DNA from 2 places in the Psychrobacillus sp. FSL H8-0510 genome. Region 2 is predicted to be linked to the other one. Evidence: riboswitches for the same ligand, from Rfam matches in the RefSeq annotation. Region 2 holds a riboswitch; the other holds the start of a gene.
What was found. A riboswitch is a leader RNA that binds a small molecule or an ion and turns the genes downstream of it on or off. The one in region 2 is predicted to bind preQ1.
Positions count from the first base shown of each region.

Region 1 (8,278 bases), 2.7 Mb from region 2:
CAGTAAATACTAGCTTTAACCCAGGTGACTTAATGTTAATTACAGACCACATTAACTTAGTCGGGGCCAATCCTTTAATGGGACCAAATAATGACGAATTAGGCACCCGTTTCCCGGATTTATCAGAAGTATATAACAAAGAGCTACGTAGTATTGCAGCTAAAGTAGCAAATGATCAAAATATTCATTTGCAAGAAGGTGTATATGCTTGGTGGAGTGGACCAACTTATGAAACTCCTGCAGAAATTCGTATGTTCCGCACTCTAGGAGCTGACGCAGCTGGTATGTCTACCGTTCCCGAAGCAATTGTAGCTACTCACAGCAGTATGAAAGTACTTGGTATTTCTTGCATTACGAATATGGCAAGTGGAATATTAGATCAGCCACTAAATCATGAGGAAGTAATTGACGTTGCTGGAAAAGTAAGAGTTAAATTCGTTGGATTAGTTAAAGGAATTTTGGAAGAGATCTAAGTTAAATAGTTAAAACTAAAACATTAATATTTTTTATTTCTCTCTTTAAAAAACGAGATTCTCGAACAATGAAGAAATTTGTTCTCAGAATCTCGTTTTATTATTTGACCTCTAGCTCGACGTCCTCTTCTATCCAAGATGGGTAAGAAACTATATCGAATCGCAAGGGACTTTGAATAGATTCCATTGGAAGTTCAAATTCAATTTTTAATCCTCTCTCATCTGTTTTCTTATAAAATCCCTTTACATACTTTTTCCCTGGCATAGGATTAGTAAAGTCATATTTTATAAAAAATTCTTTTCCATCATTATCTACAAAACTTGAGGATACTAACATAGTATCTTCTCCATTTACGTCCATTGTAAAACTAACTTTACGGTTCTCAATTTCTAAATCAGAGAAGATAGACCCAGAAGGTTTCCTCAAAAACTTCTTTGATTCAGTATCTATTAAAATAAATGCATCGCCTTTGTCAATAGCTCCTATTTTTCCAAATACTAATTTTAGATTATCAGAGTCGTTAAAGTAAGGACTTTGAGATTTTATAGTCCAATCAGTTTCATCTAAACTTCTAAATGAAGTCCCAATATTATTAATCATCCATTCATTACCGATATCATTCATAAACTTCATATTATTAAATGAAAATATTTTTTTGGAGTTGTTCGGATCTACTTTTAATTTAACTTCTGCACGAATTGGATCAATTGTAATTTTTTGCACTATAATTCGTTGACCTTCAATTGAAACTTCTTGATTTAAAGCGATTGTTTTACTTACTAAACTAGACTTTTTAAACTTAAATGGAATTTGAAAATGCTCCAATTTATCTGCTTTCTTCAAACCAATCGTCCATAAAATATTACCATCACCTACTATTTGATTTTCTACAGATTCAAGTGTCATTATAGAGCTAAATACCTTTTCTTCAATTATTGATTTTTCCGAAGCCCAAAAAGTAGTGTCATTTACAGGCAAATTACTGTAATTTTCATTCACTAGCTTCAAATATTCTATTTCTAAAGGCTTCTAAAGGCTGATTCTTCTCCTTAGATTGGACAGAGTAAAAAACAACTATTCCTTTCTTGTCTGCGATTACTCCATCGAGTGTAACCATTATGCCGTTCTTTTCTTGAGAGAGATTCAATGGTTGATAAAAGTCATTTTCAACGGCAGCTATTAAACCTCTGTCTTGCTGAATAAGTGCAATAATTCGTTCCATCCCTGGAATAGATGCAACCTTACTTGCAAAAACAGGAGATATGGAGATGGATGTGAAAAAAGAAATGAGAAGGATGGCAGCAATTACTACCGACCATGAACTCCGTTTTATCAACTTGGTTCTTTTTAACATCCTTTCTTTTTTTTCTTTCTCGAATCCAATTTGCACGGCGGAATATAGCTTATCTTTGGATACTTGAACCTGATAAATCGACTTCTTTCTCTGCTCCAATTTCTTCTTTTCCTCCTCAAACACGTTTAACCTCTCCTCTCTCTTCAAATCCCGTCCTAAGTTTTCTTAATGCTTTATGTAGCCTTGTTTTAATTGTTCCTTCTGGTGTATCCCACATAACAGCAATGTCCTTTATTTTGACATCTTCAAAGTATTTTAAATGTAATAACTCTCTTTCATAATCAGATAAACTTAATAGAGCCTCTTCAACCTCAAAAAAGTTATAGTCCTCTCTTATTCCTTGTATGTAAAATATCCTATCATCTGGTACTTCCCACTTGCTCTTCTTAAGGATATCTTGACAGTAATTCATCATAATTCGAATTAGCCATGTTTTAAAATAGGCTGGCTCTCTTACTGTTTTTATACCTATAAAAGCTCTATATGTCACTTCCTGAAGGGCTTCTAGTGCATCTCCTTCATTTTTTAAATAAGAAATAGCCGTTCGATATAATGCCTCTTCATATGAATGGATTAACGCTAAAAAAGCTTCTTCATCCCCTTTAATCGCTTTCCTTACTAACATCTTTTCACTCAAAATATCACCTCATTTCAATCGTCCCTATTTATTAGACTTACAACTGCGAAAAAAGTTTTTAAAAAATTGGGTAATTAACTAATATTCTAAATTATTACTCAGGAATCTGCAGGATGGTGCAGGAAGAAAAAAATGCAAACAAAAAGAGCGATCCTGAAGGACCACTCTTTTTGTGCTGTCATAGCTGCTCGGAGGCGAAGAAAGGAAGTTTCAAATCCTACGGCACCTGTTATCCGAGATTTTATAGATTTTTTATCGCTAAATATTGAGCGTTAGAATATAAGAGCTTTGATGGTTAACCTTTTAGCTTTAAGGGTTGAGCTTTAAGCTTTATAGCTTTCGTAAATACTATAGTTGGGAGCAGGGATTTACCCAGACCCTGCAAACGGGGAAACTTTCTTCTTTTTCGCTATAACAGCAAATTCCAAGCTTACTTATTGTTTAATAGTGATTAGTGTACGAGCATTAATTTCACTTAGCGCTACATCTACGTCATCTTCAAAGGATTCAATATCTAAAGTCATCTTAGTGGTGATTTCTTTTATGTGGATCGGGTCAATTAGTTTTGTTTCCTCAGATTCCCAAAACAACTTTTTGTAGCCTTCCACCGCTGTTAAATCTGTTTTACCATCTTTAGAAATCATATTATTTAACTGTGTGTCTAATCGATCTTGTGCAAGTTCATTATTCACTTCTACTTTTTCCTGAGACTGAGCATAATCGTTATTCATCTTACGAAGGAGAGTTTTTTCAATTTCAATAAAGTTTTTACGCTCAATTGCATCAGCCACCGTCATTTTGACTCCGGAAACCTCTACTAAAGTTGTAGCGTTAGATTCTACAATCGATTTTTTGATTTGTTTTCTGCGATCCATCAAATCTTTTATGGATTGTATACTTTCTTTCGCTTCCTTTTCAAACTCCTCAACGGTCTTAAATCCACGAATATTCTCTTTCGGTTTTTTAGAGGCTGCGAAAGTTGTCTCATTAATCTTTTTTAAAATGCGCGCATCCAATGTTTTTAACTCACGTAAAGCTTTTGTTATAGAAATCTCCATGGGCATTTCTCTCCTCAGTTGTCAATTATGGTAATTATTAGTCTACTGGAGATTACTAGGGTATTCAAGTAATTACCTTGTTACAACCATATCATTCGTAAATGTCTATATTCGTAATTTGATAATAACCCGAACTATTGATTACTACCGTGTATACTTTATTCCGATTGTAATACGTGTATTCACCAGCTGCATTTATAAAATCAAATTCCTCGTTAGTAGAAACTAGTGCATAATCATCATACATCTCTACACCAGTAACAGTATTATTAGTGAAGTCAAAGGTCATCCCCTACATAATCTGTAAAATCATAAATAGCCTTCCAAGTCTATTGGAAGGCTAAATTATAATATTTTAATTTTTATATAATCATTCAGAAAGAAGACGTTTTTCCTTCATTACATAAACCCGACTCAAAATAAGCGCTCCGATTGTCTGAATAACGGTTTTCACGATAATTTGCCCTACAATAGCGGCTGGCACGGCTTCCCATGGAAGAATATTTGCTCCCAGAGGACTCAAGCCTATTATGACAAAAATGACTGAATCCAGGAATCCACCAACAATCCCACTATAGAATACACGCCAAGCCATGGGTAGTTTCAATCTTGTATATATCTCTGTATCTGCTGTTTCAGCAACAACAAATGAAATTGCCGATGCAAATACAATTAATAATGTATCTCCCAACATAAATGACACTAATGCTGATAATGCTAAAGCTATGAAAATGAATAAGTACGTCTTTGCTCTACCATATTTGTTTTGTACAAGATCTCTAAAAATGAAGGTAGCACCCACGAACAATGTTCCCATAGGGACGATAAACATCCCGAACTGTAAAGGTGCAAAAGCTGCTGTTACGACATTAGCAATCACAATCGATACTAAATAAAATAAAATTCTCATAATGTTACTCCTTCAATAGATTTAGAAGTTAAATAATCTTCTAATCCTTTATTTCTCAGCTTACATGCTGGGCATTCCCCACAGCCATCTGCTATTACACCGTTATAACAAGTCAACGTTTTCTCTCGAACAAATTCGAGCGCTCCAAGCTGATCTGCAAGTTCCCATGTTTGTGCCTTGTCCAACCACATGAGTGGTGTATCGATCACAAAAGTAGTATCCATAGAAAGATTTAATGTGACGTTTAAGGATTTCACGAAAATATCACGACAATCTGGATAACCACTAAAATCAGTTTCACACACTCCAGTTACGATATGCTTTGCACCTACCTGGCTCGCTAAGACCCCAGCAAAAGATAAAAAGAGCAGATTTCGACCAGGTACAAAAGTCGACGGCAATCCCCCATCTTCCCCGTCCTCTACCTTTATGTCATCTCGCGTCAAAGCATTCGGTGCCAACTGATTTAAAAGCGACATATCCAGAATGTGATGCTTTACACCAAGCTCCTTAGCTATTTCCTTTGCACATTCGATTTCAAGACTATGTCTTTGCCCATAATCAAAAGTCACTGCCTCAATCTCTTTAAAACGTTCTTTTGCCCAAAACAGACAGGTCGTGCTATCCTGTCCTCCACTAAACACAATAATTGCCTTTTCCTGCTTCACCCGTTTAAACTCCCTTATATCGACAAAACAGCACCATAAGGAAGAATGCTGTCATCTTCTGAATTTTTTAGATTGTCTATCTCTAGCGCCTAGCCCCTAGTTTCAGGATTTTAGCACTTCTGCCTTTCATATGATTATTCCATTAACGATTATCAATTTTCTCTGGATATAAGTCATGGTTCATCAAACGAAAATCTGCTATTTCTACATATTTCGTTCCAGGTCTTCCATAATTACACCAAGGATCAATAGAAATACCTCCACGTGGAGTGAATTTACCCCATACTTCGATATATCTTGGATCTAGCAATTCGATTAAATCGTTCATGATGATGTTCACACAGTCCTCATGGAAATCCCCGTGATTCCTGAAACTAAATAAATATAATTTTAACGATTTACTTTCTACAATTTTTTTATCCGGTATATACGAGATGTACATCGTTGCAAAATCCGGCTGATTGGTAATTGGGCACAAACTTGTGAATTCTGGGCAGTTAAACTTCACAAAATAATCCCGAGTAGAATGTAAATTATCTACCGACTCCAATACCTCAGGTGCATAATCAAATGAATATTTTGTGCCTTGGTTCCCTAACAGTGTTAAATCCTTCAAACCTTCATCATGACTTCTTCCAGACATAATAAAAAAACCTCCTATAAAAAATGTTTCCCAACACTTTCAAAAGAGGCTTCACAGACCAATCTATACAAACAAAAGGATAAAAACAAAAAAGCCACGTCCAAATTATATGGACATGGCGAATAGTCATGTATCCATAGTTTTTTATAGAGGGTATAAGCTATGAACCTCTCCCGGTCAAGTACGGGTATGCAATCATAATATAGAATATTGACCAAGACGTCAAATAGGCATTCTAGTCAAATGAATTTCCAAATCTCCATTTAAGAGATTCAAAACTTTTTTATAATATCATGCATAAATTTTAACTAGATTGCCTATATTGATAATAGAATACGAGATTAAAGGAGGAACAGAGATGAAACATCCATTAAGCTTACCCGAACAATTACCCGAAACAACAGAAGAGCTATTAAAGCTTATATTACAAACTATCTTAGCCTAGGAGAGATTTAGATTATCAAAGAGACTCAGAAACATAGAAAAGTAGATACCTCTACTATGTGGAGTATCTACTTTTTGTTATACGTACTCCCTACCCCGGCTTATCCAATAAGTTCCTCATTGCCTTCACTGTATATCTCTCCGTACTATATCTACTTAACATTTTCTCCAATCAGCTTTAAATACCACCCCATTCATAAATTATTAAACAAACAGCAGATCATATATGTTCCCCCTCTATTAATACCCATATAGAAACCACAGTTAGATATATAACAATCAGTAAATTCCTATCATTTAAAGTTACTTGCTGATCATTACTTTAAAATCAGCTATGATATAGGTATAAACTGAAATTAGGGTGATACATAATGAAAAAATTAGTCCATGTAGTTGGGGCAATTATTGAAAATGAGAAAAGCGAAATATTTTGTGCGTTAAGAAGTCCCATTATGTCACTTCCCGATCTTTGGGAGTTCCCGGGTGGTAAAATTGAAGCTGAAGAAACACCCGAACAGGCTTTACAACGAGAAATTACAGAAGAATTTAATTGTACAATTGTGGTTGGTCAAAAAGTAGAAGATACGACTTATGAATATGAAAAATTTATCGTCAGACTCGAAACTTATAAAGCGAAATTATTAAATGGTACTCCAATTGCAACGGAGCATGCCGACACAAGATGGGTTACTCGGGAAAATTTACATACACTGAACTTTGCTGCTGCTGATATTCCAGCAGTTGAAAAAATAGCGAATGAAAGTATGTAATTTGGAAAATTTGAATGAAAAGAAGTGGTCAAGTTGGATCAACTAATTCGCAAAATGAAAAATTCCTTACATAAAGGCTTTATTGATAAAAGTAATCCCGTTTCAGGACAGTTTAAGCCTAAGCTGCTATCAAATAAAGCACATGAAAATGTTTTATCCACACTTCTTCAAGAGATGAAAACGTGCCAAACCTTCACTTTTTCCGTAGCTTTTATTACTGAGGGTGGTTTAGCAACTTTAAAAACTATGCTATTAGACTTGCAGCTAAAAGGTATCAAAGGCCGCATTATGACATCTACTTTTTTAAATTTCAATCAACCTAAAATGTTTAAAGAATTATTAAAACTAGACAATGTCGAAGTCCGTCTGACTGGCGTGAAAGGCTTCCACTCTAAAGGTTATATATTCGAACATAAAGACTATTATTCTTTAATAGTAGGAAGCTCAAATCTAACGGATAGCGCTTTAAAAGCTAACTATGAATGGAATATCTATTTAACTTCTTTGGAAGATGGAGAAATCATCCACCACTTTAAGAATCAGTTTGAAGAAGCATGGAATGAAGCCATCCCTCTAACTGTAGAATGGATTAACAACTACAATCTGAATTATGAACAACAGCCCTTTGTTAATCAGGCAACCTCCAACGTATTTGAAGTGAACGCAGAATATCTCACAAACCAATTGGCCGATAGTCTTGCTATTCAACCAAATAAAATGCAAAATATGCGCTGAAACAATTAAAGAATCTTCGTGATACCGGTGCTAAAAAGGGATTAATAATCTCTGCGACTGGTACAGGAAAAACATATCTATCTGCTTTTGATGTTCGTAACTTTGCCCCTAAAAAGATGCTCTTTGTTGTTCATAGGGAACAAATTTTAAAGAAGGCACTTCAAGACTACCGAAAAGTATTAGGGGGTCATGAAGATGAGTTTGGAATACTTTCAGGTAATTCAAAAGATACAAGCGCAAGATACTTATTTGCAACAGTTCAAACTCTCTCTTCAGAACGGCATTTACAACAATTCGCAAAAGATGAATTCGACTATATTTTAATAGATGAAGTACATCGTGCAGGTGCAGATTCTTACCTGAATATTATTAATTATTTTGAGCCTAATTTCTTACTTGGAATGACAGCGACTCCTGAACGTACCGACAGCTTTAACATCTTTGAGCTCTTTGATTACAATATAGCTTATGAAATTCGGCTACAGGCCGCTCTTGAAGAGGAAATGCTTTGTCCATTTCATTACTTTGGTGTGATAGATTATGAGAGGAATGGAGAAATAATTGATGACACATCTACCTTGCAAA
Region 1 is NZ_JBBOYZ010000001.1:297,860-306,137, reverse strand. It holds gene MHI40_RS01545 (purine-nucleoside phosphorylase) at 1-473, shown strand, start outside; gene MHI40_RS01540 (DUF5643 domain-containing protein) at 574-1,473, opposite strand; gene MHI40_RS01535 (DUF4179 domain-containing protein) at 1,466-1,951, opposite strand; gene MHI40_RS01530 (sigma-70 family RNA polymerase sigma factor) at 1,944-2,465, opposite strand; gene MHI40_RS01525 (hypothetical protein) at 2,900-3,523, opposite strand; gene MHI40_RS01520 (TcaA NTF2-like domain-containing protein) at 3,615-3,812, opposite strand; gene MHI40_RS01515 (VUT family protein) at 3,894-4,433, opposite strand; gene queC (7-cyano-7-deazaguanine synthase QueC) at 4,430-5,101, opposite strand; gene queF (preQ(1) synthase) at 5,244-5,744, opposite strand; PreQ1 riboswitch class I at 5,875-5,921, opposite strand; gene MHI40_RS01500 (hypothetical protein) at 6,058-6,189, shown strand; gene MHI40_RS01495 ((deoxy)nucleoside triphosphate pyrophosphohydrolase) at 6,560-6,958, shown strand; partial or broken gene MHI40_RS01490 (DUF3427 domain-containing protein) at 6,992-8,278, shown strand, end outside.
Region 1: another riboswitch for preQ1. It lies ahead of queF (preQ(1) synthase); the one in region 2 lies ahead of MHI40_RS15530 (QueT transporter family protein).

Region 2 (8,278 bases):
TATGCAGCATATTTACTTATCATTTGTAGCTTTAGCCGTTGGTATTGCTATTGCCTTACCTTTAGGTATATTAGTTGCAAGGTATCGTAGAATAGCAGAGCCAGTTATAGGAATCACCGCGATCTTTCAGACAATACCTAGCTTAGCGCTTTTTGGCTTCCTCGTTCCATTAATAGGAATTGGTGCTAAAACAGCTTTAATAGCCTTAATAATTTATGCACTTTTACCTATTTTACGTAATACATATACCGGGATTTCCAATATCGACGAATCTATGATTGAAGCTGGAAGAGGAATGGGTATGACGAAAGGTCAGTTGCTCTGGCAAATTGAATTTCCGCTTGCTTTGCCATTTATAATGGCAGGTATTCGAACGGCTACAGTTCTAACTGTAGGTATTGCTACCTTGGCAACATTTGTTGGAGCAGGTGGGTTGGGAGACGTAATTTACCGTGGATTGCAATCATACAATAATTCGCTCGTATTAGCAGGGGCATTACCAGTTGCGTTACTAGCAATTCTGTTTGATCTGCTATTGAAATGGATTGAGAAAAAAGCTACACCAAAAGGAATGAAAACTGGAGGATGAAGAGATGAAAAAGATAATAGGATTAGTAGGAATTGCAGGAGTGATGCTTTTAAGTGCTTGTTCGAATTCAGATGAAGCATTAGTAATTAGTGGGAAGCCGTGGACGGAACAATTTATACTCCCACAAATTTTAGGCCAATATATTGAGGAAAAAACAGATATTGATGTGGAATATAAGGAAGGTCTAGGAGAAGTAGCAATTATGACTCCCGCTTTGGAAAAAGGTGATATTGATCTTTATGTTGAGTACACTGGCACAGGCTTAAAGGATGTTTTAAAAGAAGAATCTGAAGTAGGAGAAAGCTCAGATAGTGTATTAGAAAAAGTAAGGAAAGGCTATGAGGAAAAGTTTGAGGCTACTTGGTTAAGTCCACTTGGATTTGAAAATACGTATACACTAGCTTATACAAAAGATAATGAGTACAATGCAGAAACTTACTCAGAATTGGTAGAAGCTTCTAAAACTGGTGGTATGGTATTTGGGGCCCCTCATGCATTTTATGAAAGAAAAGGAGACGGCTTTGATGATTTAATAAATACATATCCATTTGTATTTTCTGAAACGCAAAGTCTAGATCCTAATGTTATGTATGAAGCATTGAAAAACGGAGACGTCGATGTTATACCTGCCTTTACGACTGATGGACGTATCGAACGATTTGACTTGCAAACGACAACGGATGATTTAGGATTTTTCCCTAAATATGATGCAGCTCCAGTCGTACGTATGGATGCTTTAGAAAAGTTTCCAGAGCTTGAGGACGTGCTAAACGAGTTAGCGGGTAAAATATCCGAAGAGGATATGTTGAAGATGAATGCGAGAGTTGACATTGATGGAGATAAACCCGAAGATGTAGCCCACGACTTTTTAGTGGAAAAAGGATTAATAGAAAAATAAAAAACACCCGGTTCTAGTTTTCTAGAATCGGGTGAAGTTATTTAGATTAGCGTCTTAAAATTCAATCGTTTATCTAAAGCGATAATAATCGGAATACCGACAGCTAATACGGTGAACTCACCAGCTGCAACGGTTAACCATGTATAGAAGAATGGGAAATCTAGCGCAAGCATTAGTTCAAATGCGATAATACACATGGTAAATGTAAATAGCACTGTATTAATAATCATGCGTGCTATGTTTCCTTTTACATATTTAGTCGCCAAAATCGTTAGCGATAACGTAATGATGGAATGTGCTACTCCAAATGTTAGGTCATAAGCGGCCATTGGAGAGAACATATTTGTTATAAATACTCCTAATACAATACCAAAAAAGTATTTTTTATTAAATACGATTAAGTGATTGAACATCTCCGCAATACGAAACTGTACTGCACCAAATGCAAAAGGAGCCACTAGTAGAGATACCGCGACATAAAGAGCGGCAATAACACCAGTTACTGCTATAGTCTTTGTTTTCATTATTCATTTCTCCTTAGTTTTTTTCCGTGGGAGGTTCTCGAACCACGTTAGTTTTCACAAACAGTTATTCTATGCGAATAGCTATCAACTGTCAAGGGAATCTTTAATATATGAATCTTAGTGTCCTATGGTAGAATCATGCAAAGTACGAAAAGGAAGGTTTTATATGAGAAAGATCACATTTTTAGTAAGTCTATGTATAGCCGTTTTACTTAGTGGCTGTACATTCAATCAGCAACCAGATAAAACAATACAAGCTTCACAAGTGCCAGTGGAACCTGGAGACAAAATGAAGGTTCATTTTATAAATGTAGGGCAAGGGGATTCAATATTAGTACAATCGCCAGACGGAAAAAATTTGTTAGTAGATGGGGGGACAAAAGATGCTGGAAAAGATGTAGTAAATTATCTACGAAAACACGGGGTTGAGAAGCTCGATTATGTTGTGGCAACCCATCCAGATGCCGATCATATCGGAGGCTTACATTCCGTGTTGAATTCTATATCTATAAAAAATTTCGTGGACTCTGGAAAAACACATACTTCTCAAACGTATAAGGAAATGTTACAGCTTATATTAGACAAAAATATACCATTCATCGTGCCAAAAACTGGCGATACGATTCCTCTAGATGAGGAGTTAGATATCTCTGTCATACATATGGGAGACAAATCAGCTGATAATAATGAAGCATCTATAGTATTAAAATTATCTTACGGAGAAACTTCCTTTTTATTGATGGGAGATGCAGATATCAGGGTAGAGAAAGACATACTAGAAGAGACGAATGTTAAAGCAACCGTTTTGAAAGCAGGACATCATGGTTCGGACACTAGTAGCTCGCAAGATTTTATAGAAGCAGTAAATCCAGAGGTTACCATTTTAAGTTATGGAAAAGATAATTCCTATGGTCATCCAAATGCAGAGGTGAAGTCAAGACTGGAGCGGATAAGTTCACAATTATATGCCACAGCAATAGTTGGTAATATAGTAGTGGAAACAGATGGAGTAGATTATAACGTAATAACAAATGGTAATGTTGGGCCAACTGAAATTGCTAATACGGAAGCCATAGGTATTAATATTTCTAGTAAAGACCTTAGAGGCGAAATAGTAGGAATTACCAACTCCGGTGAGTCAGCTGTTAATTTAGAAGAATGGCATTTAGTTTCCGTAGCTGGTAATCAAACATTTAAGTTTCCGAACATTAGCTTGCAAGCAGGGAAAACAATATACGTCACAAGTGGACCCAAAGCAAAAGAGGGAGCTGGCTATTTGAAATGGACTACTACGCAAATGTGGAGAAATGATGGGGATGCAGCTATATTATTAAATAACAAAGGAGAGATTGTGAGTGAATTCGAATAAATATACGCTCGATCGTTTTGAAGGAGATTATGCAGTCTTTTTAAAAACTCCAAATGAAACAGAAATCCTTCAAATTCTCTGTTCTGATATAAAAGTTAAACTAAAACAAGGGGACATAGTGAACATTTCATCAATAGAAGATAAGTATGAAATCGAACCTCTTGTGGAAGAAACAACTAATCAGAAGGAAAAGGTTCGTCGATTACTGGAACAGCTAAAAGAAAGAAGCTGACTGGAGTTTGACAATATAATAATTGCCTTGCTGTAGTTTAAGATCAAAGAGTTGCTTCGGCAACTCTTTTTTTGTAGGTTATGTTAAAAGATAAAGGGTGATTTAAAATGTACTTAAAAATGAGTTGGGATATGTATCTCAAGTACATTTTATATTGCTGTCCTTTTTTACTAAAGCACCTGTTAGTTGTATAACACTTACGACTAGCTCCTAATATTTCTGTTCTGCTAAAGTCCCTGTTTTTCCAATAACTTCTTAAAAATCTTTATTATTAATATCCCAGCTATCCCTATTATTCCTCCTACAAGACCAGCTATAATTACAGTAACAATTTCGCCCCAATAAACCTCTTCGTTCTTCCATAAACTTTTTGCAATTAGCACGATTATTATTACAAACATAAATGAGAACCACGATTTAAATTGCCTTTTAGTCACTATTTCCCCCCTTAAGATGGCCTTGTTTAACTAAAGTTAAGGTACATTACTTCACAAACACGGTAAATTTTGCGAGTTATTCTCCACTTTTATGTCTATTATCTCCCATCAAATAGATGTTGGAACTTTCTCCTGGTTTTGCATTTGAATTAATCGGATTCTGATTATTGTTACTAATTTTATTATTTCTTCTGTCAACTAATAAAGCAAAGGTGATAATAACAAAAAGAATAATAAGAACTATTAACCAAATCATATTTATCTCTCCTTTATTTACAGTATATTCGAACTCTTGAAACCTACAATCTTTTTAAAGGATTTTCTTCTTCAACTAACCCGCTTCGTTAATTCAATAAGAAAAAAGCTTTACTCCATCTTGAAGTAAAGCACCCGTTAGTTGAATAAACTAAAACCATCTATCTAATGTCCATCCTTCAGCTAATCTCTGTTTAAGTAAGGTGTCATTCCAAGTTCCCCAAGGTGATAGTTGCTTTTGTTCCTCAGTCATTCTTTCGACTTTTTCTCTGTTCCAAGTATCATAATCAATGAGATGCCAACAAATAAATTCACCATTTACCGTATGTTCACTTCTAAATTTTTTAGGTAATTTAAAATTTTGTGGAATGGGATAACTACCTTTTTTAGTTACTAACTTTTGATTTAATGCAGCTCCTAAAGGGAAATGAATAAGATATAATTCCTTCTCTTTCACTATTTCATCTTCTATAACATAACCCTCCTTAAATAAGCAGGGTAATATACGAATTAACTCTCCAATGGTTTCGTCTTTATGAACATATTGAAATAACCCTATTCCATTTGATGTAACTATCTCAAAAACATCACCAATTTTTAACCGTGTCACTCAAATCATTCCCTAGTGTTTTTCTTTATTTTAACACACGCCTTATTCAACTAAACTGCCGCTTTAGTTCAATTAGAAAAAAGGCTTTACTCCTTCTTGAAGTAAAGCACCCGTTAGTTGAATAACCGTTTATGTTGTTTCTTTTGTTGCGCCCCTGTGTTAGAAACTACTCTGATAATTCACTACAATTCAGTCCTTGTTTGAAAGTCTACCTAAATCCTGTTCACTTAGCCATTTCCTAACTGATTGCCTAGATTCCGTATTTCACATGTTTGATATAGTCTCTGGATAGTAACCGAATCATTTCTTGTACGGAGGTGTTGTTAATGATCCTAAGAGAACTAGAACTTTTTGCCAATATACACCCTATAGTATTTCTTATAGAATAGGTGAGAAAGTTTTTCAAAATTTCCATCGGAATAAGGAGAATAAGTAAGTGAATAAATGGTATTTATTTGTGTCAGTTAGTATATTAATCCTTGGATTTATGATAATGCCTAGTACAGGCAAGGCTAGTTCCTTTTCTGAGGCGGAAAAGCTAGTTCAAAAAGCAGAGAATGCTGCATCCATGTTAAAATGGGAAATTTCTTTAGAGTATCGGAAACTTAAATACGCTGATCCCATCACATCGCCGAATATGAAATTATACAATGATACAAAACGTGCAAAGCAGTTAGCGGACGAAGCCACTAAAAATCTGTCTACTCAAGAAAAAAACATACTAAGCGCTCGATTGGCTAGCAATGTTGATATTCATCTGACTAGGTCTATGGCTTATATAGATGCTATACAGTCTGGTAAGAAAATTCTAGTAAAAACAGATGCGCTAAATAGTTCATATAAATTAGATCCTTTTAGTGCTGCAACTGAAAAAGCGTATCACGATTTATCTAGTGAGATTAGAAAGCAAGCGATTTTACTATATCGTGTATACGGCAAGTCAACTAGAGATGCGATTTTAGACAAATACAAAAGTCCAGGTGAAAAAGCCAGACAATCTGCCATCCATGTAATAAGCTCAAAACTTGAAATGGAAAAGCTTCAGCAAGCTATTGCGAATGGTATAGCTAAAGAAGAGTTGCTTTTTTCCGTTCAGCAAATAGAAGTGAATATCCGTAAAGTGGAGGATGAAAAAGCTAGAGCCCTCTTACAAACTCAATTAGATGAAGCTAAAAAGAGCATTTTAGAAAAGGATATGCCTGTTAAAGTTGAGTTCTTCTTTTTATCTGATCTAGTTAGAGAGGTCGTTATTCATCCGTCCCAACCAATTATTTATGCTCTGAATGAAAAGAAGGATGTTCTAGCTATCAACTTTGAAACGGGTGAAACGAAGCGACTTTCGATGAACTTAGAAACTCAAACGATCTACTATCAGAACAATGAGTTATATGTTGGTCTTTTAAAAGGGATACATAGTCCTTTTCGTTATGATCAAGAAGGTGCTATTGCTATTATTGATACCAACAGTTTTACATTAGCAGAACAGTTTGATACGAATATCGACCCGTTTGATATTGTGGCAGATGACAAGTCTATTTACGTATCAAGTGGCTCTGGTCAATGGACAACTATCCAAGGGTATTCTAGAGAAACGTTACTGGAAACATCTGAGGGCCATGTGTATTCAGAAAGTTATATAGAGATGCATCCAAGCTTTGAAAGAATTTATTCTATTGATACGACGCTAAGTCCAAGAATAGTCAAGACGCATTTAGTGGTAGATGGTAAATTAACTCCTGGCTACGACACTGCATACCAGGGAAATTATAGACTCCAGAAAAATATGAGTATTTCTCCCGATGGAAAATACATCTTTAACGGTTCTGGTGTAATTATGGCATCTTCTGATCATTCACAGATAAACATGAAGTATCTAACAAAATTACCTACCTCCTTTGAGCAAATCACTTACAACCTAAATGAAGGATTCTTTTATACAAGTAATAAAAACAATCTAGAAGTCTATAATTACGCAACAATGGAAAAAGTAACGAGTCATGCATTGAGCGGAAATATTCAACATATTTTCTATCAAGACGGGAAATTGATAGTTGTTACTATCGAAGAATTATACTCTACCAAGCTTCCCACATATGCTATAAAAATGTATAAGGTCGAAGGTAGTAAAGTCACCGAGCTTTGAGTCGTCCTAAAAGCAACGTCCACCTAATTCAGTGTTGGGCGTTCTTTTTTGCTGACTGTAGAATATTTTACCAATATACTTATCTTTATTAATCTCTTAGACTAAATAGGTAAGATTTTGAAAATTTACAATTAGATAAGGAGCGAAAGTAAGTGAAGAAGTGGAAGTTTATATGGAGAATCCTCCTTTTAGCAGCTGTTATTCTGATTGTCCCTACTAATAGTAACGCAGCTACCGTATCAGATGCAGAAAAGCTTGTTAAAAAAGCAGAGAACGCTGCCACCGTTTTAAAGTGGGAAGTTTCTTTAGAAAATCGAAAGATCAAGTATTCAGATCCCGTGACATTACCTAATATGAACTTTTATAACGACACCAAGCGTGCTAGACAATTAGCGTACAATGCGATTAACACATTGCCTACACAGGAAAAAACGATATTAACCAAAAGAATGGAAAGCAATGTAGATATCCATTTAAATAGATCTATGGCTTATATCGACGCACTAAAGTCTGGTAATAAAATCCTTGTAAAAAAAGGTGACTTGGATTTTGCATATGGTTTCAATCCATTAAGTGAGCAAACGGAAAAGGCTTACCATGATTTGTCTAGTGAGATTCGTAAACAAGCGATATTACTCTATCGTGTTTATGGAAAGTCAACTAGAGAGGCAATATTAGACAAATACAAAACACCAGGAGAAAAAGCTAGACAAACCACTATGCATGCAATAAGCGCAAAAATGGAATTGGATCAGCTTCAGTCCTCTATTGCTAAGAACAAAACAAAAGAAGAACTACTTCTAACGGTTAAACAAATTGAAGCGACTGTTAATAATCTACAAGATGAAAACGCTAAAAATCTACTAATCACTAAACTTAATCAGATTAAAAAGACTATTCCAGGTGTTAGTCTCTTAGATTTTAATGAGTTCTTCTATTTAACAGATTTAATTCGGGAAACGGTAATACACCCAACAGAGCCAATTATTTATACGCTAAACGAAAATAAAGATGTTCTAGAGATTAACTATATGACAGGTAATATTCGACGACTTCCCATGAATCTAGTTCCCCAAACATTATATCTACATAATAATGAGCTATATGTTGCTTTATTAAAAGGACCACGTAGTCCTTATGGGGAATTGCAAGACCAGGAAGGGGCTGTTGCAATAATTAATACTGCTAATTTTATGTTAACGGAGCAATTTAATATTCAAT
Region 2 is NZ_JBBOYZ010000001.1:3,034,587-3,042,864, reverse strand. It holds gene MHI40_RS15540 (ABC transporter permease) at 2-589, shown strand; gene MHI40_RS15535 (glycine betaine ABC transporter substrate-binding protein) at 594-1,487, shown strand; gene MHI40_RS15530 (QueT transporter family protein) at 1,529-2,011, opposite strand; PreQ1 riboswitch class I at 2,019-2,063, opposite strand; gene MHI40_RS15525 (MBL fold metallo-hydrolase) at 2,178-3,380, shown strand; gene MHI40_RS15520 (DUF3006 domain-containing protein) at 3,367-3,612, shown strand; gene MHI40_RS15515 (hypothetical protein) at 3,840-4,049, opposite strand; gene MHI40_RS15510 (hypothetical protein) at 4,126-4,305, opposite strand; gene MHI40_RS15505 (hypothetical protein) at 4,456-4,914, opposite strand; gene MHI40_RS15500 (hypothetical protein) at 5,351-7,057, shown strand; gene MHI40_RS15495 (hypothetical protein) at 7,210-8,278, shown strand, end outside.